3 regions of the Sporofaciens sp. JLR.KK001 genome follow, and region 3 is predicted to be linked to each of the others. Evidence: predicted binding sites of a transcription regulator. Region 3 holds the regulator's gene; each other region holds the start of a gene.
What was found. The regulator Rex, encoded in region 3, represses fermentation and respiration genes when NADH is low (regulators of the CRP and FNR family bind a similar motif). The targets are predictions, from matches to a motif close to ATTGTTAANTANTTAACAAT.

Region 1 (8,064 bases), 1.2 Mb from region 3:
AGAAGAGGATGAAGGAAGCCGGACGCAACGACTGGAAGGCATTCCTTGAGTCACGCCCGGTGGTTGCCGAGATCGTTGCCACCGACGCCATCATCGAGATCGCGAAAGCGACGGGCTGTAAGGCGCATATCTGCCATGTGTCCCATCCGGCAGTTGCGAAGAAGATCAAAGCGGCGCAGGATGAGGGATATGATATTACCGCAGAGACCTGTACCCATTATCTTACCTTCAGCAATGAAGATGTGATCGAGAAGGGGCCGTTATACAAATGTGCGCCGATCCTTCAGCCTAAGGAGGCGGTAGAGGAGATGTGGGAGTACGTGAAGGCGGGCGTATTCAGCGGGATCGCTTCGGATCATTCTCCGTGCTCCTACGATGAGAAATACAATGAGATCCTTGGCAATAAGATCGAGACGGTGTTCGATGTGTGGGGCGGCTGTTCCGGTATCCAGAGCGGATTCCAGGCGGCGTTCAGCGAAGGCGTAGTAAAGCGCGGCATCTGCCCGACGGTGCTTGCTAATGCCATGTCCGTGCTTCCGGCGAAGGCGTTCGGCATCTATGGGAAGAAGGGCGATATCAAGCCGGGATTCGACGCGGACCTTCTGATCGTTGACCCGGAAAAGGAATGGGAGATCACGGAAGATTCCCTCCTGTATGTGAACAAGATCTCCGCGTTCGTAGGACTTAAGGGCAAGGGGCTTCCGGTTGCGACGCTTGTCCGCGGCAATGTGATCGCAAGGGACGGCCAGATTGTTGCCGAAAAAGGCGTAGGCGAACTGGTGAGGAAGCTCAGATAATGTACGGCTATTAATGAAAAGGAGAAAATTATAATATGAGTATTGTTGATAACAAAAACCTGAATCCGGAGCTGGTCAAGGATGTAGATCCGGATCTTCAGCCGACACAGAAGCGTATCATGGGTCCCCTGTCCTATGCGGCGAGTTTCATGGGAGGATGCGTTTCGATCGGTACATTTTCCATGGGTGCAGGCCTGATCGGCGCCCTGACGGTAACACAGGCGATCCTTGCAATGACGATCGGATGTCTGGTCATTGCGATCGCGCTGGCGATCATCGGCGAGTGCGGCCATACCTACGGCATTCCGTTTACCGTGCAGCTTAGAAGCAGCTTTGGTACGACGGGCGTTAAGATTCCGGGTGTCTTAAGAGGACTTCCTGCGATCGTATGGTTTGGCTTCCAGAGCTGGGTAGGGGCAGGAGCCATCAATAGCTGTATGAACATCCTGTTTGGCGTAAGCAATCTTCCGGTGGTATATGCGTTGTTCACCCTCCTGCAGGTAGCCCTTGCGATCAAGGGATTCGAGGGGATCAAGTGGCTTGAGAATATCTCCTGCGTATTCATCATTGCTATCCTGATCTACATGCTGTATGTGGTAAACACACAGTTCTCATCAGAGATCGGCGATGTATTCTCAGGGATCAAGGGAACATGGGGCATGCCGTTTTGGGCTGCGACAACATCCTTCCTTGGGATCTATTCTACCATGATCATCAATGCGTCCGATTACTCACGTAACGCGACGGACAACGTTAAGCCTGTGAAGGCTGCAAGCATCTATACAGTGGCGATCCTTCCTGTCACCCTGTTCATGGGGCTGATCGGACTCCTTGTAACGGCTGCAACAGGAAACAGCGACCCGGTAGTTGTATTCTCAACGACCATGGGAAGCAAGTTCCTTACTATCGTGACACTGCTCTTCATCGCGTTTGCGCAGGTTACGACGAATGTACTGAATAATATCGTGCCTCCGGCATATGTACTTATGGAGTCCTTCAAGATGAAATGGACTCACGCTACCGTACTCGTAGGTATTCTTTCCGCATGTGTTATGCCGTGGAAGCTGGTTACAGATGAGTCTGCGGCGGGCCTGAACCTGTTTACACAGTTCTACTCCGCATTCCTTGGACCGATCTTCGCGGTTATGGCGGTGGATTATTTCATCCTCCGCAAGAAGAAACTGGATATCAACGATATGTACGACAAGCAGGGATGCTTCAAGGGCATCAACTGGGCGGCAGTCATCGCGATCATCTTCGGGTCACTGTGCTCATTGTTGGTTATGAAACTGTCCTGGTATGTAAGCCTGATTCCGACGGGCGCTGCGTACTACCTGTTAATGAAGATGATGCCGTCATCCAAGTCATTCTGTAAAGGAACGATTTTTGAAAGATAAAGGTTATTAAGGGGACGGCAAATGCCGTCCCCTTTTGATAACAAGATCAGATCTTTGTGTTGGCCTGTATACGTTCAAGCTTTAAGTCCAGGAATTTTAAGGTCGATTCTAAGAGCCGCCGGGTGACAGGATTCTTCTCGTCCCGGTCAAAATCATGCATGCTGTGGGATGCGACGAACCGCTGGGCGTGGTATTTGTTGCACAGCTCCAGGAATTCAGAGTAGGGGACATCGGTGTCGCCGGTGCTGTGGGCGCAGAAGATCGGACAGGGCAGCTCGCTGCAGGTGCGTAAGGTATAGTCAAGATAGAAGAATTTCTGCCGTCCGTCGTAGATCAGATCCGCCCATTTCCCGGTCTGTCTTGCATAGACATAAACGCTGTAATGGGTGCCGAGATCCCCGTCTGCGCAGAACCCGCCGGGAATAGCGTCAAGAGCTGATTCGCCTACGGCAGGAAGGGAGCAGTAATAATTACTGGGAGTCATAAACCAGCCGTCGCATAGGAATCCGTATCCATAATAGGAGAGGATTCCAGCAGGTTTCCTGTCAAATGCCCCGCGGGCGCCGGCAAGCAGGCAGAGGTATGCGCCGGCAGAACGTCCCCATAGAAAGTAAGGCAGTTCGGCGCCGTCTTCCAGATAAATGGCGGGATTCCCGATGTAATGGCTGACAGAGGAGCACACGTCCGCGAGGATCATCTCAAGCTTTGCGGCGGGCGCAAGGGGGTAGTCATAGGCGGCAATGCAGTATCCGGATGCCGTCAGGGATTCGAGGTGGAGCATGGGCAGGTCTGTCCTTGTCCCGAATAATAATCCTCCGCCGTGGAAATATAGAATATAGGCTTTTGGTTTTTGATCTGTATCGAAGTACAGGGTGGCGTGCTTGTCATAGTGATCATTGGGGATTGATATCTCTCTGGTCTGCAGCATGACTGGTCTCCTTTCGTTGTCCTATAATGAATTAAAAAGTGGTTGATAGCAATGCTTCCAATCCTAAGTGTTTGTTTAGTTTTTAACAATTGCCGGAAGGCTTTGCAGGCTTACCGGCAAATACCAGTATACCACAAAAACGACGGGGTTCAAGAGTAAAATGTGCTGAATATTACTGCTAAAATAGACAAAATAGAAGACCTAGATTTGTCTAAAATGTCAATTGAAATTTCTGGACAAAATTGCCATAATTAGATTATAAAAACCGGTTGACCACAAAGACCAAAGTAATTAAAATTTTATTAAACAAAGAAAGTGAGGAACTTAAAAATGAGTTATTTAAACAATCAGCTTGGATACCGTGACGATCTGTTGCAGACACGTTCTGTCATCAAGAAAGAGAACTGGGTGCTTCTTGAACCAGACGGACTTGTGAAGAATGCAATTCCGGGTTATGTGAACTGCGACGTGACGATCCTTGGCTCTCCTGCTATGGGAGCTTCTTTCGCAGATTATCTGGTAACCGCACATGCCGGCGGCAAGAAGGACGGGATCGGCGGAGACGGGATCGAGACTTTCCTCTATGTAGTAGAGGGTGAGATCGCCGTTAAGAATGCGGACAAAGATGAGGTTCTTGTTCAGGGCGGATACATCTATTCTCCGGAGGATAAGCCGGTATCTTTCGAGAATAAGGGTGAAGCGGACGCGAAGCTCTATCTGTACAGACGCAGATATGAGAAGGTTGAAGGCTATCATGCTTACACCGTAGTCGGCAATGCGAACGAGTTAGAGTGGATCGCTTATGAAGGGATGGAGAACTGTTACATCCAGAATTTCCTTCCTACAGATGATTTCGGCTTCGATATGAATATGCATATCCTGAAGTTTCACATCGGCGCTTCCCATGGTTATATAGAGACACATGTACAGGAGCACGGTATGTTATTCCTTACCGGTAAGGCGATGTACAGATTAGGAGAAGACTGGGTGCCGCTCAAGAAGGGCGACTATGTATTCATGGATGCATATACTCCGCAGGCATGTTATGCAGTCGGTGATGAAGGACGCGAAGAGGTCCTGACATATATCTATTCCAAAGACTGTAACAGAGACGTTGCATTATAAGAAGGAATGCGCCCGTCGGCAGGACGGTAAATATAATAAGGATGGTGGAATATTATGAAGCTTTCAAGAGATGAATTAAAGGGTTTGATGAAGAATAAGATGGTGCAGGCAGGCTTGAGAGAGGACCATGCAGAACAGACAGCAGAGATCCTCACATGGTCGCATGAGAGAGGATATGCGTCACACGGTGCGGTGCGTGTAGAGTATTACAGTGAGAGGATCGCCAAGGGCGGTATCACACACGAGCCGAACATCACATGGACACAGACAGGCCCGTGCTCAGGTATCATGGACGGAGACAACGGCATCGGTTACTGGGTAGCTACCAAGGCAACGGAGAAGGCTATCGAGATCGCGAAAGAGAACGGTGTTGCTATCGTTGGTATGGCGAACATCTCACATACAGGGTCCATCGGATACTATACGGAGATGTGTGCGAAGGAAGGTCTTGCTGCGATCACATTCTGCCAGTCCGACCCGATGGCGGTGCCGTACGGCGGAACGGAACCTTATTACGGAACCAACCCGATCTCTTTTGCGGCTCCAACGGCAGATGACCGTACAGTAGTATTCGATATGGCTACGACCGTTCAGGCTTGGGGCAAGATTCTTGACAAGCGTTCTCAGGGTGCAGAGATTCCGTCCGACTGGGCAGTGGATGTGAACGGGGAGCCTGTCACAGACCCGCATAAGGTGAATGCTCTGACTCCGATCGCCGGCGCGAAGGGATATGGACTTATGATGATGGTAGACGTATTCTCCGGCGTGCTCTTAGGAGTTCCGTTCGGCAAGCATGTAAGTTCTATGTATCATGACTGCTCGAAGGGCCGCGAGCTTGGACAGATGATCATCGTTATGGATCCTGAGAGATTCTGCGGCGCTGAACAGTTCAAGAAGAATATGTCCCAGACCTGTGATGAATTAGGCGAGATGAAGGCTGCTCCGGGATACGGCAAGGTATACTATCCGGGCGAGAGAGCCGTGATGAGAAGAGATAAGGCTTACGCGTCAGGCGGAATCGAGGTAGTGGATGAGCTGGTTGAATATCTCAGAGGAGATGCAGTTCATTTTGACAGGTATGACCATAAGAACAGATTTGCAGATTAAATCATTCGTATAGATTTGGAGAGGATAAAAACATGTTAAAGACAGTTGTTAAGAAGGGAAGTTATCAGGATTCAGTTGTACTGATGCTTTTGACAAATGAGATTTCTTCATTAGAGGGAGTGAACAAGATCCAGGTTATGATGGCTACTCCTGCGAATAAAGATATCTTCAAGACAAGCGGGCTTGATACGGAAGAATTGATGGCAGCCACCGCCAACGATATGGTAGTGGTAGCGGATGTACAGGAAGAGGCAGTTCTTGACGTGGTTCTTGAGAAGGTAGAGGAGTTCTTGAAGAAGCAGTCCACAGCAGCGGAAGGCAAGAAGGGCGCGGAGAGCGTGAAGTCATGGGATAAAGCGCTTAAGAAGGCTCCGGAGGCGAACCTTGCCGTGATCTCTATTCCGGGCGCGTATGCGGCTCTTGAGGCTGACCGTGCACTCGATGAGGGCTTGAATGTATTCATGTTCTCTGACAATGTAACGGTTGAAGACGAGAAGGCATTAAAAGAGAAGGCTCATGCGAAGGGACTGGCCGTTATGGGTCCTGACTGTGGTACAGGTATCATCCAGGGCGTTCCGATCGCATTTACGAACAAGGTGACAAAGGGTTCGATCGGTATCATCGGCGCATCGGGAACAGGTATCCAGGAGCTTACGACCATCATTGACAGATTGGGTGAAGGCGTTACGAATGCTATCGGTATCGGCGGACGTGACCTGAACGCTAAGATCGGCGGAATCACGATGATGGATATGATTGACGCCATGGAAGACGACGCTTCCGTGAAGGTGCTTGTGATCGTTTCCAAGCCGCCGGCAAAGGAAGTACGTGATATGATCTCCGCGAGACTTTCTAATTTCAGCAAACCGGTTGTTACACTGTTTGTAGGTGAGAAGCCAGAGTATCACGAGGAGAACTTCTATCACTGCTATACGCTGGATGAGGCTGCACGTAAGGCGGTAAGCCTTGTAAGAGGTACGGAAGTGGCAGAGGCGACCATCGATCTTGACGAGTCCACATTCTACAAGGCAGAAGACGGCAAGACCATCAAGGCTTATTACTCAGGCGGAACCCTTGCGAATGAAGCGGCTATGCTCATCAAGGACGCCATGAACTGTAAAGTACCGCCGGAGGATATCGAAGGCTATATGCTTCAGTTAGACGGCAACGTGGTAGTGGATCTTGGAGACGACGCTTATACACAGGGCAAACCGCATCCGATGATCGATCCTGCCAAGCGTATCGAGTGTATGCAGGAAGCAGTAGACGATCCGACGACAGGAGCAGTTCTCCTTGACATCATGCTCGGCTATGGTTCACACGCCGACATGGCAGGAGCTCTTCTTCCGTCCATCGTTGCACTGAAGGAGAAGGCAGAGTCACAGGGAAGGAAAGTATTCTTTATCGCTACGGTATGCGGTACGAGAAGCGACTTCCAAGGATATGACGAGGCAGTGAATAAATTAAAAGAAGCCGGTGTTATTGTATGCGAGAACAATAAGCTTGCATGCCGTACAGCGATCCGCGCTATCGGAAGAGACTTTGAGGAGCCGGTTAAGGAGATCCGTGCGAAGGAAGTGGCGCAGGTTGAGAAGAACGCACCTTCAGACAAGCTCCGTGCGCTGCTCTCCGACAAGCCGAATATCATCAATATCGGCCTTAAGAGCTTCGCAGAGGTAGTAGAGCAGTTCGGATGCGAAGTGGTGCAGTACGACTGGCAGCCGCCGGCAGGAGGCAATGTAGAGCTTATCAAGACACTGAACTTCCTGAGGAATTATGAAGGTATCGACGATCTGAACCGTGCCGTGATCGCGAAGGTGGTTGCAAGCCAGCCGATACTTAAGGACAATGTGCGCGCCAAAGAAGTGATCCCGCAGTTTGCAGAGAACGGCGGCAAGGTGATCCTTCACGCAGGCCCGCCGGTAGCATACGAGAATATGCCGGATCCGATGCAGGGTTCATGCGTCGGCGCGGTCATGTTCGAAGAATGGGCGTCCACTGAGGAAGAAGCAAGGAAGATGTTAGAGGGCGGCGAGATCAAGTTCATCCCATGCCACCACTGCAATGCGGTAGGACCGATGGGCGGCATCACATCTCCGAATATGGCAGTATTTGTAGTAGAGAATGAGACGGGCGGCAACAAAGCATATTGTACCATGAATGAAGGTATCGGCAAGGTTCTCCGTTTCGGCGCATATGACGAAGAGGTTGTAAACAGGCTTCGCTGGATGAGAGACGTTCTCGGTCCGACGCTTGGCAAGGCGCTCCGCTCTATGGAGAACGGACTTGCGATCAATCCGTTGATCGCGAAAGCGGTTGCCATGGGCGATGAATTCCATCAGAGAAATATCGCCGCGTCTCTTGCATTCCTGAAAGAGGTTGCGCCGATCATCACAGCTATGGATATGGACGAGAAGGATCGTTACGATGTGATCAAGTTCCTGGCCGACACGGATCAGTTCTTCCTGAATATCATGATGGCGACAGGCAAGGCTGTTATGGACGATGCGAGAAAGGATACGGATGGAACCATCGTTACCGCTATGTGCAGGAACGGATATGAATTCGGTATCCGTATCGCAGGTATGGGCGACGAGTGGTTTACCGGTCCGGTCAATACACCGCAGGGACTTTATTTCACAGGTTACGACGCAGAAGACGCATGTCCGGATATGGGCGACAGCGCGATCACAGAGACCTTCGGCGTGGG
Region 2 (8,064 bases), 1.2 Mb from region 3:
TCCCGTTATTCAGCCCGAAGACCGGCATGAAGATGAAGCTCTGGAGCTTGAAGTACACGCCGAATACGGCGGCTGCGGTGGAAGAGAAGATCAGAAGGATCTTGTTCATTCCGAAGGTCATGACCGAGCCGATGGCCTGCATGATAATGGACGGGATTCCGACCTCGTAGATGACGGCGATCGTCCGCATATGCGGACGGAAGCCCCTAAGGCTGATATTGATCTCCTTGTTCCTGGTAAGATTGAAGTAGAATGACATCAGCACCGCGATCACCTGTCCGATGATGGTGGCTAAGGCCGCCCCCGCAACCTCCAGCTTTGGAAGGCCGAATAACCCGAAGATCAGGATCGGGTCCAGTATGATGTTGATGATCGCGCCGGTTCCCTGGGTGATCATGTTATAGATCGTCTTGCCTGTGGACTGCATCAATCGTTCTAATGTGATCTGCAGGAAGATACCGGCAGAGCACACGGTGATGATAGTCAGGTATTGTGTTCCGTATGTGACGATGGTCTGATTGTCTGTCTGTGCCGCGAAGAAAAAATGCGATCCCAGTCCGCCGATCACGGCAAAGATGATACAGCTTGCGATACCGAGGAACAGGCCGTTCTTGGCGGCCGAATCGGCTGCTTCATAATTCTTCTCTCCTAAGTTCCTTGAGAGCAGGGCGTTGATGCCGACTCCGGTACCGGAAGCGATCGCGATCATAAGCGTCTGGATAGGAAATGCAAGCGATACGGCTGTCAGCGCGTCTTCGTTCAACTGTGCAACGAACATGCTGTCTACGATATTGTAGAGAGCCTGTACCAACATAGAGATCATCATAGGCAGGGACATGCTGATCAGAAGCTTTGGGATCGGCATGGTTCCCATCTTGTTACCGCCTGCGGCGGCTTCTTTTGTATGTGGTTCTGACATAAGTATACCTCCGTTTTATAATGATTCTGCTAAAAGGCAGCAAGAATTATTATAGCATTATAATAATTATATTGCAATGGATTGATTTATGGATCTATATATTAAATAAATTCACAGTTCCTTACATATAAATGAAGGAGGGATATGTGAAAGTGAGGTAACATCGGTATGGAGAAAAGAGAATTTCGCAGAGTCAAAGTCCTGTGCGGACTATTCTATATGTTTTGTCTGTTTAATTTCCTGGGGATTTCGCTGAATCTGGCAGGCGGACGAACCCAGGATGAGAAGGTCCAAAGGGAACAGTCCGTAAGAGAGCAGGGAATAAAAGAGACCGTGGATGAGAACGTTTTCTCCGTGACAGAAGAGGCGCCGAAGATCGCCATCACTTTCGACGACGGACCAAGCAGCCATTGCACCGGACGGCTTCTGGACGGCTTGAAGGAGAGAGGGGTGCGGGCGTCGTTCTTCCTGATCGGTAAGAATGTGAAGGAAAATCCTGACCTAGTCAAGCGGCTTTATGAGGAAGGGCATCTGATCGGCAACCACACATACAATCATGTAGAGATCACCCGAATATCGGACGAAGAGGCGAAAAAAGAGATCATGGATACAGACGAAGCCATCTACGCGATCACCGGGAAGCATGTGGAATATATGCGCCCGCCCTTTGGACTGTGGCAGGAGGAACTTGAGCAGGAGCTGAACGTGATGCCGGTCATGTGGAGTATCGACCCTCTGGACTGGACGACGAAGAATGTGGATGAAATTGTAAATAAGGTAGTGACGGAAGCCGGGGAAAATGATATTATTCTATTACACGACTGTTATGATTCTAGCGTGGATGCCGCCTTAAGGATCATTGATATCTTGAAGAAGAAGGGATTTGAATTCGTGACGGCGGATGAACTTCTTATGGATTAAGAATCTAAGATTGGAGAAAAAGTTGGAAAAACAATTGGAAAAACAGTTGCCAGAACAGAACCTGCCGGCAGAAGATCCGGAAGAGAGCGAATTTGCCAGGACAGAGCTGTTGCTAGGAGAAGCCGGACTTCGAAGACTTATGCAGTCGACCGTCATGGTGCTTGGTGTGGGCGGAGTAGGTTCGCACTGTATTGAAGCCCTGGCAAGAAGCGGGGTAGGACGGCTGATCCTGGTGGATAATGACCGGGTATCCATATCGAATATCAACCGGCAGTCGATTGCGCTGCACAGTACGATCGGCAGGTATAAGACGGAGGTCATGAAGGAGAAGATCGCGGATATCTGTCCGCAGACAGAGGTGATCACTTATGAATGTTTCATACTGCCTGAGAATATAGAGAGTATATTTGATCCGATGCCGGATTACGTCATCGACGCCGTCGATACAGTGACGGCGAAGCTTGCCGCGATCGAGAAGTCGATAGAATACGGAATCCCGATCATCAGCAGCATGGGGACAGGCAATAAGCTTCACGCCGAACTGTTCGAGATCACAGATATCAGCAAGACAAGTGTCTGCCCCTTAAGCAGAGTCATGCGAAGAGAACTCAGAAGCCGCGGGATCGAACACCTGAAAGTCCTGTATTCTGCAGAAAAGCCCATCGCGGCATCTAAGGACGATAAACCCCAGCACAGACAGCCAGAAGACAGCAGAAGACGGGCAGTTCCCGGCAGCATCTCCTTCGTTCCCCCCGCAGCCGGACTCCTCATAGCCGGAGAAGTAATAAGAGATCTGCTGCACAGTGAACAGAAGATTTAATAAAAAGGAGGCAATTCCCCATATGAACCTATTTGAATATGCACGTGAAAAGAACATGGACAAGGAAGCGCCCTTAGCTTCAAGACTCCGCCCCGTAACTCTGGACGAGGTGGTGGGCCAGCAGCACATCATCGGCAAGGACAAGCTTCTATACCGCGCCATCAAGGCGGACAAGCTCGGTTCGATCATATTCTACGGGCCGCCGGGAACGGGGAAGACGACGCTTGCCAAGGTGATCGCCAACACGACCAGTGCAGAATTCACCCAGATCAACGCCACGGTGGCGGGGAAGAAGGATATGGAGGCGGTGGTGCAGCAGGCGAAGGAGACGCTTGGCATGTATCAGAAGAAGACCATCCTGTTCGTGGATGAGATCCACAGATTCAATAAGGGGCAGCAGGATTATCTTCTGCCCTTCGTAGAAGACGGTACGGTCACCCTGATTGGAGCAACGACGGAGAACCCGTATTTTGAGGTGAACGGCGCGCTGATCTCCAGATCCAGTATCTTCGAGCTGCAGCCGCTTCACAAGGAGGATATCAAGAACTTGCTCAGGCGTGCGGTCTATGATACGGAGAAGGGGATGGGAAGCTATCAGGCGGTCATTGACGAGGAAGCGCTTGAGTTCTTAGCGGACATCTCGGGCGGAGATGCAAGGAATGCGCTGAATGCGGTGGAGCTTGGGATCCTGACCACGGAGCGGAGCGCGGACGGACAGATCCATATCACTCTCGATGTGGCGTCCGAGTGTATCCAGAAGAGGGTTGTGCGCTATGACAAGACGGGAGATAACCATTATGATACCATATCCGCATTTATCAAGAGCATGCGCGGGTCGGATGCGGACGCCGCAGTCTTCTATCTGGCGAAGATGCTGTATGCGGGCGAGGATATCAAGTTTATCGCGCGGCGGATCATGATCTGTGCGGCAGAGGATGTAGGCAACGCGGACCCGATGGCGCTTACCGTAGCGGTATCGGCGGCCCAGGCCGCAGAGCGGATCGGGATGCCGGAGGCGCAGATCATCTTATCGCAGGCTGTGCTTTATGTGGCGACTGCGCCCAAGAGCAATTCGGCGTGCAATGCCATTTTTAATGCTATGGAGTATGTGAAGAAGTATAAGACGACGGTTCCGGTTCATCTTCAGGACGCCCATTATAAGGGAGCGCAGAAGCTTGGACACGGAATCGGGTACAAATATGCCCATGATTATCCGAACCACTATGTGAAGCAGCAATATCTGCCGGAAGAGATCAGAGACGCCAGGTTCTATGAGCCGGGAGATAACGGGCATGAGAGGAAGATCCGGGAGTGGATGGAGTATATCCGCAAGGGTCTGCCGGACGAAAGAAAGAAGGAATAGATATGAGTTTTCGTGTGAGAGATATGTTGAAGATGGATATCTTCAGCGGGGCAAAGTTTCTGGGCGGAGATGCAGGATTAGACAATGAGATCCAGGGCGCTACGATCATAGAGGCCCCCGATATTGTGAAATTCATCAACGGCGGGGAGGTCCTGCTTACAAGATTTTATGCGTTCCAGGCCTGTACGATGGAGGAATTTGACGGTTATTTCCGGGAGCTGGCGGTAAAGAAGGTCAGTGCCATCGTCATAAAGCGCGACCGGGGTGTGGAGGATATAGATGAGAAGGTCAGATATATCCTGGAATTTGCGGAAGAATTCGCGGTACCGATTCTGGAGGTTGTCTTTGAGTTGTCCTTCCGTGAGATCTTGAAGCCGATCCTGGAGCAGTTATTCAGCGAAGAGGTAAAGCAGCTTAAGTATTTTAAGACGACCCATGATAATTTCACGGCGTTGTCCTTCGCCTATGGGTCGGCGGAGGATAACATACAGAAGATCCTGGACGCCCTTGAGAAGCTGGTGGGCAATCCGGCGGCGCTCTTCAATCAGAATATGGAATATCTTGCGGGAACGCAGGGCAGTATGCCAGGGCTTGTATTGTCGGATCAGGCCAGGGAGTACCATCCGCAGTTCTATTCCAACTATACATATCTGAGACAGAGGGCAGTCCTTGCTGACGGCGGCAGGGCACACGACCAGTATATTGTAAAATGGCGTGTCATGTATAACAGGAGCGCTTATCTGGCGATCACGGAATCCAACAGACCCTTTGGCGATATGGACGATATTGCGGTTGAAAATGCGGTGACGGCATTGAAGCAGGAGATGTTCCGCCAACATCTGGTGGAAGAGCTGGAAGAAAAGTTCCAGAATGACATCATCACCCAGATTTTGAACGGGAAGGTATTCTCCGGGCAGGAATTGGAAAGAGAAGTCAAGCATCTGGGGATTCCGCTCAATGCCGATTACCGTGTGCTGATATTCAAGCTATGGAACGAGAGTACGGGAGAGTACGAGAAGCTCAACGAGCAGTTCCATTATGACAGCATTCTGCGGGACGCGGTCATCAATGAGTTCGAGGATGTCAGGGTGAGGAATGACCTGGATCAGGTGATCGTGATACAGCAGATCATAGAGGGGCAGAAGCAGGAGGATTACAGGAAGGAGCTAAAAGCTACGGCCTTGCAGATCCAGAAGAGAATAGCGCAGAAGAACAGGAATTTTAAGGTGCACGCAGGCGTGGGGAAGGAAGTAGAAGGAGTGGTGAGGCTCTCGGACAGCTTCAAAGAAGCAAGAGATTCTCTGGAGTTCATCGGCATCTTCAAAGGCCAGAATGAGAATCAGGGACCTGATATTGCCTTTTTCTCGGATATGGGGATCTTCAAGCTCCTCTGCAAGGTGGACGATCCAAAGGAGCTTGGGGAATATATTCCGGAGAGCCTTCAGAAGCTTCTCTGCTATAAGAAGCAGCAGAGACAGGAGTTGCTTCTGACCTTGCGCACTTATCTCGACCGGAATCAGAATCTCACGAAGACGGCCCAGGAGCTCTTCGTCCATTATAAGACGGCGGCATACCGCATCGACCGGATCGCCGCGATCACAGGGATTGATTTTGACAATCCCAGCGAAGTGCTGGCGGTCAAGATCGGGCTGATCGTACATAAGATGATAGAAAATATGACAAAATAGACGCGAAAGAGAGGTTCTTTGTCTAATATAGATAAAGAACCTCTCTTTTTTTATCTTATTTCTCCAATGTATATCGTTATTTATTTATCTATAATGTGAACTATAGATAATTTCTATGTGTTAAAACGCGAGTGTTTGTACAAATTGACTATGGATGTATACACGAGATTGTGTAAATTGCCCAATGGTCGATTGGAAAGGAGGAGATGGCAGAAGCATGAAAGTGAGTGGAAAAAGAGTTGTTTCCCGGTTAGAGGAGATCTATCAGTGCGGAAAGAAGGAAGACGGAACATTTACAAGAATGGCATTTTCCGCGGAGGATGTGAAGGGAAGGAAGCTCTTTGCCTCCTGGGCAGAGAAACTGGGTATGGTATGCAGGATGGACGAGGCAGGGAATCTGATTGCCCGTATGGACGGGCAGGATAACAGCCTTCCGGCGATCCTCATGGGTTCACATCTGGATACGGTGCCGGACGGAGGCAGGTATGACGGTGTTCTTGGATGTGTGGGCGCGCTTGAGGTCTGTGAGACGTTCAGGGAAGAAGGGTATACTCCGAAGCATCCGGTAGAAGTGATCGTGTTCACCGATGAAGAGGGCTTCCGCTTCGGCAAGGGTCTTACCGGAAGCAGCGCAATCTGCGGACAGGACCCGGATGTCAGTGATTCGGAATTAGATATTTACGGAGAAGAGAGAGGGAAAGTCATGCAGTCTTACGGCATCACCTGCGGGGATATGCTTAAGGCGGCGAGGGATCCTTCATCTGTTCATTGCTTTATAGAGCTTCATGTAGAACAGGGAGCAAGATTATATAAGACCAATACTTCGGTGGGAGTCGTGTCTTCGATCGCGGGCGTGAACCGTTATGACGTTACTGTGACCGGCGAGGCGAACCATGCCGGAAGCACGGCCATGGCAGACCGCAGGGACGCGCTTGTGGCTGCGGCGGGATTCATCAACAAGATACCGGAGATCACGGCGGCGCATGGCAATGAATTTACAGTTGCGACTGTAGGCACCATCAAGGTAACTCCTCATTCTGTGAATGTGATCCCGGGAACCTGTACGTTCAGCCTGGAGATCAGGGACCAGGATGCCGCCCTGATGACGCTGATCGAAGAGAAGCTTCGGGAAGAGCTTAAGAGCGTCTGCGGCAGGTATGGAGTTACTTATACATTTGAGCCGACCTCATACCATGATCCGGCGCCGATGACTGAGTGGGTGAAGGACAGTGTGGAGCAGGCGGTAAAGGAGCTTGGTATCGACTATACCACGATCCCAAGCGGCGCGTTCCACGATTCGCTGATCATGACAAGCGTATTCCCTACAGGGATGATCTTCGTGCCCAGCGAGAAGGGAATCAGCCATTCCAGATATGAGTTTACAGAGGACGCCGATATTGAAAACGGCTGCAATGTATTGCTTGGAACTGTGTTGAATGTAGATAACATGACAGGTTCATGTTCAAAATAAAAGGAAGGAAGGTAAACACTATGGCAAAGAAAAAAATTGGTATCATCGGCGGAGGTATCTCCGGGGCGGCGCTGGCTTATCATTTGAGCCTCTATGACGGAGAAGCAGAGGTAGTCGTATTCGAGAAGGATACCATCGGAGGGGCCTCCACGGCGAAATCAGCAGGTACGGTGTGTCTGTTTGACGATTCCCTCAAGAACAGATATTGGGACGTCAGGCTCTATGGATTCGAATCCTATCTGAAGATGGAAGCGGAAGAGAAGGGAAGCGCGGGATTTGATAAGACCGGTACGCTGGTTGTAGCTACCAATGAAGAGGTTGAGAAGGTGATCAAGACCGGTATCGCTCTTGCCAAGGCGGCAGGCTATACAGGCGAGTATATCACAGACAAAGACCGCATCAAAGAGATCCTGCCTGACATTTCTACCGATAATATCCTTGGCGCAGGTTATACCGCGGACGACGGATATTTTGACGGAACGATGATTTCTAATACATATGCCAAGAAGGCTCAGAAGAATGGCGTCGTTGTGAAGACCGGCGTTAAGGTGACCGAGGTTGTCGTAGAGGACAAGAAGGTCAAGGGGCTTAAGACAGACGACGGACAGGATTATGAATTCGACGTGGTTGTCGACTGCACAGGGCCATGGAGCAAATTCACCGGCGAGATGGTAGGCCTTGACGTACCGATCTGGCACACGAAGGCAGAAGCATTCTTCTTATGTCCTCCGGGAAAGAAGCTTGATTATACATTCCCGGTGCTGAAGTATCCAGAGTTCTACGGACTGCGTGCCGGAGACAATATCTTCATCTGTAAGTCTCACCTGTCTATGGATCTTAGCAATCCGATGCATGCGGGGCAGTGGGATCCGGACAAGTTAC
Region 3 (8,064 bases):
CCGTTCTGCTTAGAACTTATGAAGCTGATGGAAGAATATCAGATTCCGGTCAAGGTCCGTGTCTGTGATACCATGGGCTATGGGGTGAATTATCCCGGGGCCGTGATACCAAGATCGATTCCAGGTATCATCTACGGTATCCGTGTCCACGCGGGAGTGCCGAGTGAGCTGATCGAGTTCCACGGGCACAATGATTTCTACAAGGCGGTAAGTAATTCTACGACGGCTTGGCTCTATGGGGCAAGCGGGGTGAACTGCTCCTTATTCGGGATCGGGGAGCGGACAGGGAATACGCCTTTGGAGGCGATGGTGTTCGAATACGCGCAGCTTAGAGGGACATTGGACGGGATGGATACCACAGTGATCACGGAGCTTGCAGAATATTATGAGAAGGAGATCGGATACCGGGTGCCGTCAAGAACGCCGTTTGTGGGGAGGAATTTCAATGTGACGCGTGCCGGGATTCATGCGGACGGTCTTCTTAAGAATGAAGAGATCTATAATGTATTTGATACAGAGAAGTTCCTGAACCGTCCGCCCCTAGTGGCTGTGTCTAACACATCAGGGCTTGCAGGGATCGCGCACTGGATCAATACCTATTTCCGGCTGCCGGAAGACCGGCAGGTGGATAAGAATACAGAGCTGGTTGCCATGGTAAAAGCCTGGGTGGACGGAGAATATGAGAAAGGGCGTGTGACAGTCCTGACGGATGAAGAGTTGTTAGCCGTGATCGAGGATGCACAGAATAGACTGGGATATCGTCTGGAATGAGAAGGAAGGGCAGGAAGGAATGGAAGAGTATCATGACCGCTCGCTGCGGGGGAGAGTATTTCAAAGGCTCAGGGAAGACATCTTGTCGGGAGTCTATCATGAGCATGAAGAGCTTCGGGAGATTACTATCGGGGAGGAATTAGGAGTCAGCCGGACTCCGGTGAGAGAGGCGTTAAGGCAGTTAGAGCTTGAGGGGCTGGTGACCATCATCCCCAATAAAGGCGCCTATGTTACAGGGATCACCCAGAAGGATGTCTATGATATCTATAAGATTCGTTCAATGTTAGAGGGGATGTGCGCCCGATGGGCGACGGAACATATTACGGAGAGACAGATCGAGGAGTTGGAAGAGGTGCTGCTGCTGTCTGAATTTCATTTGCAGAAGAAGGGCGGGGAACAGGCAGAACAGGTGACAGAGCTGGACGGAAAATTCCATAAGGTCTTGTATGAGGCCTCTAACAGCCGTATACTTGAGCATGTATTGTCTGATTTCCACAAATATGTCCAGATGGCGAGAGCTATGTCGGTAGGGGAGAAGAACCGGGCGGTAAGATCGATCCAGGAGCACCGGGAGATCCTGAAGGCGATCAAGGACCGGGATGGAGAGCTGGCGGAGGAGCTGGCCAACCGGCATATTTTGAATGTAATGAAGAATCTGCACCTGTCTGAACAGGTGGTCAGGAGAGAGAACAGAGAAGAACAGGAGGAAATATAGCATGGCAAAGATTAAGATGAACACACCGATCGTAGAGATGGATGGAGACGAGATGACCCGTATCTTGTGGAAGATGATCAAGGATCATCTGTTGGAGCCGTTTATAGAGCTGAATACGGAATATTACGACCTGGGGCTTGAGCACAGGAATGAGACGGACGATCAGGTGACGGTCGATTCTGCGAATGCGACGAAGAAATATAAGGTAGCAGTGAAGTGTGCGACGATCACTCCCAATGCGGCGCGTATGACGGAGTATGACTTAAAAGAGATGTGGAAGAGCCCTAACGGGACAATCCGTGCGATCCTTGACGGGACTGTATTCCGCGCTCCGATCGTAGTGGAGGGGATTGAGCCGTGCGTGCGAAACTGGAAGAAGCCGATCACGATCGCGAGGCATGCCTACGGGGATGTGTACAAGGGGTCGGAGATGAAGATTCCGGGCGCCGGCAAGGTGGAACTGGTATATACGGCAGAGGACGGATCGGAGACGAGAGAGCTGGTTCATGATTTTGACAGCGCGGGTATAGTTCAGGGAATGCATAATATCAGCCAGTCCATTGAGAGCTTTGCAAGGAGCTGTTTTAACTATGCGCTGGATATTAAGCAGGATCTGTGGTTTGCCACTAAGGATACGATCTCCAAAAAGTACGATCACACCTTCAAGGATATTTTCCAGGAGATCTTTGATGCGGAATATAAGGAGAAGTTCGAGGCGGCAGGCATCACATATTTCTATACGCTGATCGATGATGCGGTGGCGCGTGTGATGAAGTCTGAGGGCGGCTATATCTGGGCCTGCAAGAACTATGACGGAGACGTGATGAGCGATATGATCTCATCGGCGTTCGGTTCGCTTGCCATGATGACGTCGGTACTGGTGTCCCCGGATGGGTATTACGAGTATGAGGCTGCCCATGGAACGGTACAGCGTCATTATTATAAGCATCTTGAAGGAGAAGAGACTTCAACCAATTCGGTTGCGACGATATTCGCATGGAGCGGAGCGCTTAGGAAACGCGGAGAATTGGATGGGAATCAGGAATTGATGGAATTTGCCGACCGGCTTGAGAAGGCGACTATTGATACGATCGAAGAAGGAAAGATGACGAAGGATCTGGCTCTGATCACGACGATCAAGAATCCGGTAGTGCTGAACAGTGAAGAATTTATAAAGGCGATAGCCGGGAAGATGTAATTAATCTGCGATTTGGGACGTAGTAAATGGAAGTTTACTGCGTCCCAAATTGATGAATGTCCTGTACCCATTCACAGCTCTTTCTTATATTTGGCAAGGAAGAATGCATAGGAGATGCCGAATATAAGCAGTGCTGCTCCCGCGCCGATGATTCCGACAAGGCCGGCCTTCAGGTCGATCAGAACGGCGGGAAGGAGCATCAGCACATAGGTCATAATGTTGAAGGTCCGCGCCTTGGCCAGATTATGTATACTCTTGGTTCGTTCGTCGTTCAGATCTATGAGCGTCTGCTTGCTTTCTTCCGGATATTTCTCATATTGGTAAGTTGTGCCGAAGTAATTGACAGCGAAAAGGGATAGGAGCATCCCGCCGTAATGCATCAGGGACAGGCAGAGAATGATCCATCTGCTGTTGAAGATGTGCATACACTTTAAACAGAAGCCGATACCGTATAACAGGACGCCGGTGATCAGCATGTAGACTTTCTTTTGAGTGGTTTTCATAGCAGTTCCTCCTGAATCATACTTATGATGTAAAGTTTGCTTTCCGTATTTTCATTATAAGGGATAAACGATGATATGTCAAGTCAGCTTTCCATATTTATTTTTATGTGGTGAAAAAGATTTCAATGTGATATAATTAAAAAATGCAGATAAGCAGGCGTATGCCTGCAGTCAATAGATAAGGTGTGACAGGACGTACGATTTAAGAAGAAGGGAGAACAAGGCAAGATGAAAATACTGATGATTAACGGCACGCTAAGGCAGGGATCAAGCTATCATGTTGGGAAACTGGTGATTGAGAGGATAGCGGAGAATGAGGATCAGATCATTGAATTGTTTCTCCCCAAGGATATGCCGGAATTCTGCCGGGGATGCGCCGCATGCATTACGGAGAGCGAGAAGAGATGCCCGGATTACCTGATGTATATGAAGCGGGTGACCCGTATGATCGATGAGGCGGATCTGCTGGTATTTACGTCGCCGGTCCATGTGCTGCATGTGACGGGAGCCATGAAGGCGCTGCTGGATCACTATGGGTATCGTTTCATGGTGCACAGGCCGGAGGAGAGGATGTTCACCAAGCAGGCAGTGTGTATTACGACGGGCGCAAGGGGAGGCATGAAGTCTACATTAAAGGATATGAAAGGGAGCCTGCTCTTCTGGGGCGTAGGCAGGATCTATTCTTATGGGCCTGCAGTTGCGGCAACGTGCTGGGAAGGTGTGTCTATGCCGGTCAAGGAGAAGATCCTTCAGGATGTTGACAAGCTCTCCTTGAAGCTCACCAGAGAGACGGATCAGGTGGTTCCGGGGATCAAGACCAGGCTGCTGTTCTATATCATGCGCCGTATGCATCAGAAGGGGATGAACCCTGTGGATCAGGCATATTGGAAGGAAAAGGGATGGCTTGACAAGGAACGGCCGTGGAAGAAGAAAGCAGAAGGATAAGAGATATGGGGACGCAGTAAAACATCATTTTACTGCGTCCCCAATTAAGATTTTATACGTCACTTAAGTGTTCCCACTGTTCGTACAGCACTTCCAACTCTTCTGCGATCGAAGCCTTCTCATCTGCCAACTCCTGGCATCTGACGGAATTGGTAAATATTTCTTCCAGTGTCATCATCCCGTCGATCTCTGCGTCCCGTTCCTCAAGCCTGGTGATGCGCTCTTCCGTCTTCTTCAAGTCGTTTTGGCGTTTGCGTGCTCTGGCGTTCGCTTCTTTTTGCTCCTGCCAGCTAAGCTTTGACTCGGATACTGTTTCCGAAGATACAGAGTCAGAGGCGTCTTCTGTTCCGCCTGCATAGACGGCGGTCAGTTCTTCACGTTTCTCCAGGTAATAATCATAATTGCCGATATAATTAACGAAGGTCTGGTTGACCAGATCCAGGATCCGGGTAGCCGTCTGGTTGATAAAATACCGGTCGTGGGATACATAGAGGAGCGTTCCGGTATAGTCGTTCAGCGCCTTCTCAAGGATCTCCTTGGAGGTGATATCCAGGTGGTTGGTAGGTTCGTCCAAGATCAGGAAATTAGCCTTGGAGAGCATCAGCTTGGCAAGAGAAACACGCCCGCGTTCCCCGCCGCTTAAGTCCCCGATCCGTTTGAAGACGTCGTCCCCAGTGAAGAGGAAGGCGGCAAGCATATTGCGGATCTTCGTGTTGGTAAGATCCGGGTAATCGTCCGAGATCTCGTCGAAGATGGTCTTCTCCATGTGGAGGACGTGGTGCTCCTGATCGTAATAGCCGATCTCAACGTTGGTTCCCAGGGTGAAGGTTCCGGAATCCGCGGGGATGACCTGATTCAGGATCTTAAGCAGGGTAGTCTTGCCGGTCCCGTTGTCCCCGATGATGGCGACGTGCTCCCCGCGGCGAAGCTCGAAATTAACATCCCTGAACAATACCTGGTTGGGAAATGCTTTGCTTAGGTGTTCTACAAAGAGCACATCATTGCCGCTTTCACGGGAGGGTTCGAGATTCAGATGGATCTCTGTATTCATCTCTACCGGCTTCTCTACCGGCGTGATCTTCTCAAGCATCTTCTCGCGGCTCTCAGCCCGTTTGATAGACTTCTCCCTGTTGAATGACCGAAGCTTCTCGATCACAGCCTCGTGATGCCGGATCTCCTGCTGCTGGTTCAGATATTCCTTAAGCTGCGCCTCCCTGAGCCGGCGCTTCTTCTCGGCGTATTCGCTGTAATTGCCCATATAAGTCATAAGCTTCCCCATCTCGATCTCCAGGACCTTGGTGACGACGCGGTCAAGGAAATACCGGTCATGGGATACGATCAGCACGGCACCCGGATAGTTCAGAAGATAGGTCTCAAGCCAGGCGATGGAGTTTAAGTCCAGGTGGTTGGTAGGCTCGTCAAGAAGCAGGATATCCGGTCTGGTGAGAAGAAGCTTCCCCAGGGAGACACGGGTCTTCTGACCGCCGGAGAGGGTATCTACCGGTTTGGAGAAATCATCCTCGCAAAATCCCAGCCCCTTCAATACACCGGTGATCTCGCTCTCGCAGGCGTATCCGTTCTCCTGTTCAAATGCCGCCGTCAGGCGGTGATAGGTATTCAGGCGTGCGGACAGAGCATCTCCTTCAAGATGCTTAAGCTCCGTCTCAATCGTGCGGATCTGCTGCTCCATGGCGATGATATCTGCCTTGGCAAGCCTGACCTCCTCGTAGATCGTATTGCCGCTTACCATCTCCTGGTGCTGCGCAAGGTAGCCGAGAGTCTTGCCGCGCGTCAGTGTGATATCGCCGCCGTCGGAGGGCAGTTCCCCTACGATCATCTTGAAAAGGGTGGTCTTCCCTGCGCCGTTTGGTCCGACCAGGGCGGCTTTCTCGTGGTCTTCTATATGAAAGGAACCTCCGGCAACGATCACGTTGTCGCCGAAGGATTTGTTCATTCCATGACATGCCAGTATCATAATATCCTCCTTTTAGCTTTTGTTTTCATTATAACGAAAATAGAATAAAATACAACTAAAAGTTTGACTTTGATCCCGGTATTCTATATAATGAATTTTAGATATGAAATGGAAGGTGAGTAGTTTTGGAAGAAAGAGAGATTTCCCAGGCTGTCATACGCAGGCTGCCGAGATATTACCGGTATCTGGGGGAATTATTAGAACATGGGGTGGAGCGTATCTCGTCCAACGACCTGAGCAGGCGGATGAAGGTGACGGCATCCCAGATCCGGCAGGATCTTAATAATTTCGGAGGGTTCGGGCAGCAGGGATACGGATATAATGTAAAGTATTTATATACAGAGATCGGCAAGATCTTAGGATTGGAAGAAGATCATCACATGATCATCATCGGGGCTGGTAATCTGGGGCAGGCGTTGGCGAATTACGCCGCATTTGAGAAGAGGGGCTTCATCCTGAAGGGGATCTTTGATGTGAACCCAAGGCTCCAGGGCGTGTCGATCCGAGGTGTTCCGGTGAGGATGTTAGACGAGCTGGGTGAGTTTGTGCGTGAGAATGAAGTAGAGATCGCGGCATTGACCATACCCAAGGAGAAGGCGATCGAGGTGGCGAATATCCTGGTAGAGAACGGTGTGAGGGCTATCTGGAATTTTGCCCATACAGATCTGAACCTGCCTGAACACATTATTGTTGAGAATGTGCACTTGTCAGAGAGCTTGATGCAGCTATCCTACAAGATCAGCCGGTATAACGAAGAACACAAATAATAGCAAGGATCAAGGCGTGTAATAACAGCATGTACGTGCAGGCAGGGTTACACGTCCTTTTTACTGCAAGAGACAGGAGGTGTGGGAGATGAGATATCTGGCAGACGGCTCTCAGATGAAGAGGGCGGACCAGTATACGATACATAAGGCAGGTATCCCGTCGCTTAAGTTGATGGAGCGCGCTGCCAGGGCCTGCGTAGAGGTGATGGAAGAAGAGAGGTTCGATCTTACGAAGGCCTGTATTGTGTGCGGTTCCGGGAATAACGGAGGAGACGGGTTTGCGATCGCAAGGCTTCTCCTTCGAAAAGGATATCATGCAAGGGTCTGTTTTGTAGGCGATGAATCCCATTGTACACAGGAGACAAGGCAGCAGATCGAATGGTTTCAGGAAATCGGCGGCAAAATATGCAACGAATATATAGAAGATGAATATAGTATCATCATAGACGCAGTCTTTGGTGTGGGTCTTTGCCGCAAGATCACGGGGAAATACGCAGATGTGCTGAGGAAGATGAATGAAGCAAAGGCGGTCAAATTCGCCGTTGACCTGCCGTCGGGGATATCGGCGGATACGGGCTGCGTGCTGGGGGAAGCCTTTCAGGCGGATCTCACGGTAACGTTCCAGTTGGAAAAACTGGGACTTGTATTCTATCCGGGCAGTGAGTATGCAGGATGGGTACATACGGCGGATGTGGGGATACATACAGAACAGCTTGCTGAGGAGTATCAGATGGCGTATGCCTGTGACGAGGAGGACTACCGTGCCATGCTGCCGATACGGAAGGCAGATTCGAATAAAGGGACTTACGGGAAGCTTCTGGTGATCGCGGGCAGCAAAGGAATGTCGGGCGCAGCATATCTGAATGCCAGGGCAGCATATCTTGCGGGCGCAGGCCTGGTGCGGATCTATACACCGGAAGAGAACCGGATGATCCTCCAGCAGCAGCTACCTGAGGCGATCATTACTTCCTATACGGATTATCAGGAGGAGGAGCTTCTGGAATTACTTGAATGGGCGGATGTGATCTGTATTGGTTCAGGGATCGGGACCGGCGAAGTATCGCAGAAGCTTGTGAAGAAGACTCTGGAAGGAAGAAAGGTTCCGTGTCTGATCGATGCGGATGGTCTGAATATCCTGGCCGGGCATCCGGAATATCTGAGAGAATGCGCGGATCCATCCGGACGCACAG

Region 1: a site for Rex is predicted at 3,193-3,212, ahead of allE ((S)-ureidoglycine aminohydrolase). Genes of this name have one in related genera too.
Region 2: a site for Rex is predicted at 5,784-5,803, ahead of VSQ62_RS17290 (Zn-dependent hydrolase). Genes of this name have one in related genera too.

The regions. Positions count from the first base shown of each region.
Region 1 covers NZ_JAYMNO010000001.1:3,339,467-3,347,530, reverse strand. Annotated here, with positions in the region: gene allB (allantoinase AllB) at 1-797, shown strand, start outside; gene VSQ62_RS17250 (NCS1 family transporter) at 833-2,194, shown strand; gene VSQ62_RS17245 (alpha/beta hydrolase fold domain-containing protein) at 2,241-3,122, opposite strand; gene allE ((S)-ureidoglycine aminohydrolase) at 3,453-4,247, shown strand; gene allD (ureidoglycolate dehydrogenase) at 4,302-5,354, shown strand; gene VSQ62_RS17230 (bifunctional FdrA/YlbE family protein) at 5,387-8,064, shown strand, end outside.
Region 2 covers NZ_JAYMNO010000001.1:3,354,185-3,362,248, reverse strand. Annotated here, with positions in the region: gene VSQ62_RS17315 (MATE family efflux transporter) at 1-919, opposite strand, end outside; gene VSQ62_RS17310 (polysaccharide deacetylase family protein) at 1,088-1,840, shown strand; gene VSQ62_RS17305 (tRNA threonylcarbamoyladenosine dehydratase) at 1,902-2,660, shown strand; gene VSQ62_RS17300 (replication-associated recombination protein A) at 2,683-4,023, shown strand; gene VSQ62_RS17295 (PucR family transcriptional regulator) at 3,972-5,711, shown strand; gene VSQ62_RS17290 (Zn-dependent hydrolase) at 5,929-7,182, shown strand; gene VSQ62_RS17285 (NAD(P)/FAD-dependent oxidoreductase) at 7,203-8,064, shown strand, end outside.
Region 3 covers NZ_JAYMNO010000001.1:2,148,832-2,156,895, forward strand. Annotated here, with positions in the region: gene VSQ62_RS11285 (hydroxymethylglutaryl-CoA lyase-like TIM-barrel protein) at 1-771, shown strand, start outside; gene VSQ62_RS11290 (GntR family transcriptional regulator) at 791-1,486, shown strand; gene VSQ62_RS11295 (NADP-dependent isocitrate dehydrogenase) at 1,488-2,684, shown strand; gene VSQ62_RS11300 (hypothetical protein) at 2,756-3,187, opposite strand; gene VSQ62_RS11305 (flavodoxin family protein) at 3,416-4,132, shown strand; gene abc-f (ribosomal protection-like ABC-F family protein) at 4,185-6,107, opposite strand; gene VSQ62_RS11315 (redox-sensing transcriptional repressor Rex) at 6,233-6,874, shown strand; partial or broken gene VSQ62_RS11320 (NAD(P)H-hydrate dehydratase) at 6,990-8,064, shown strand, end outside.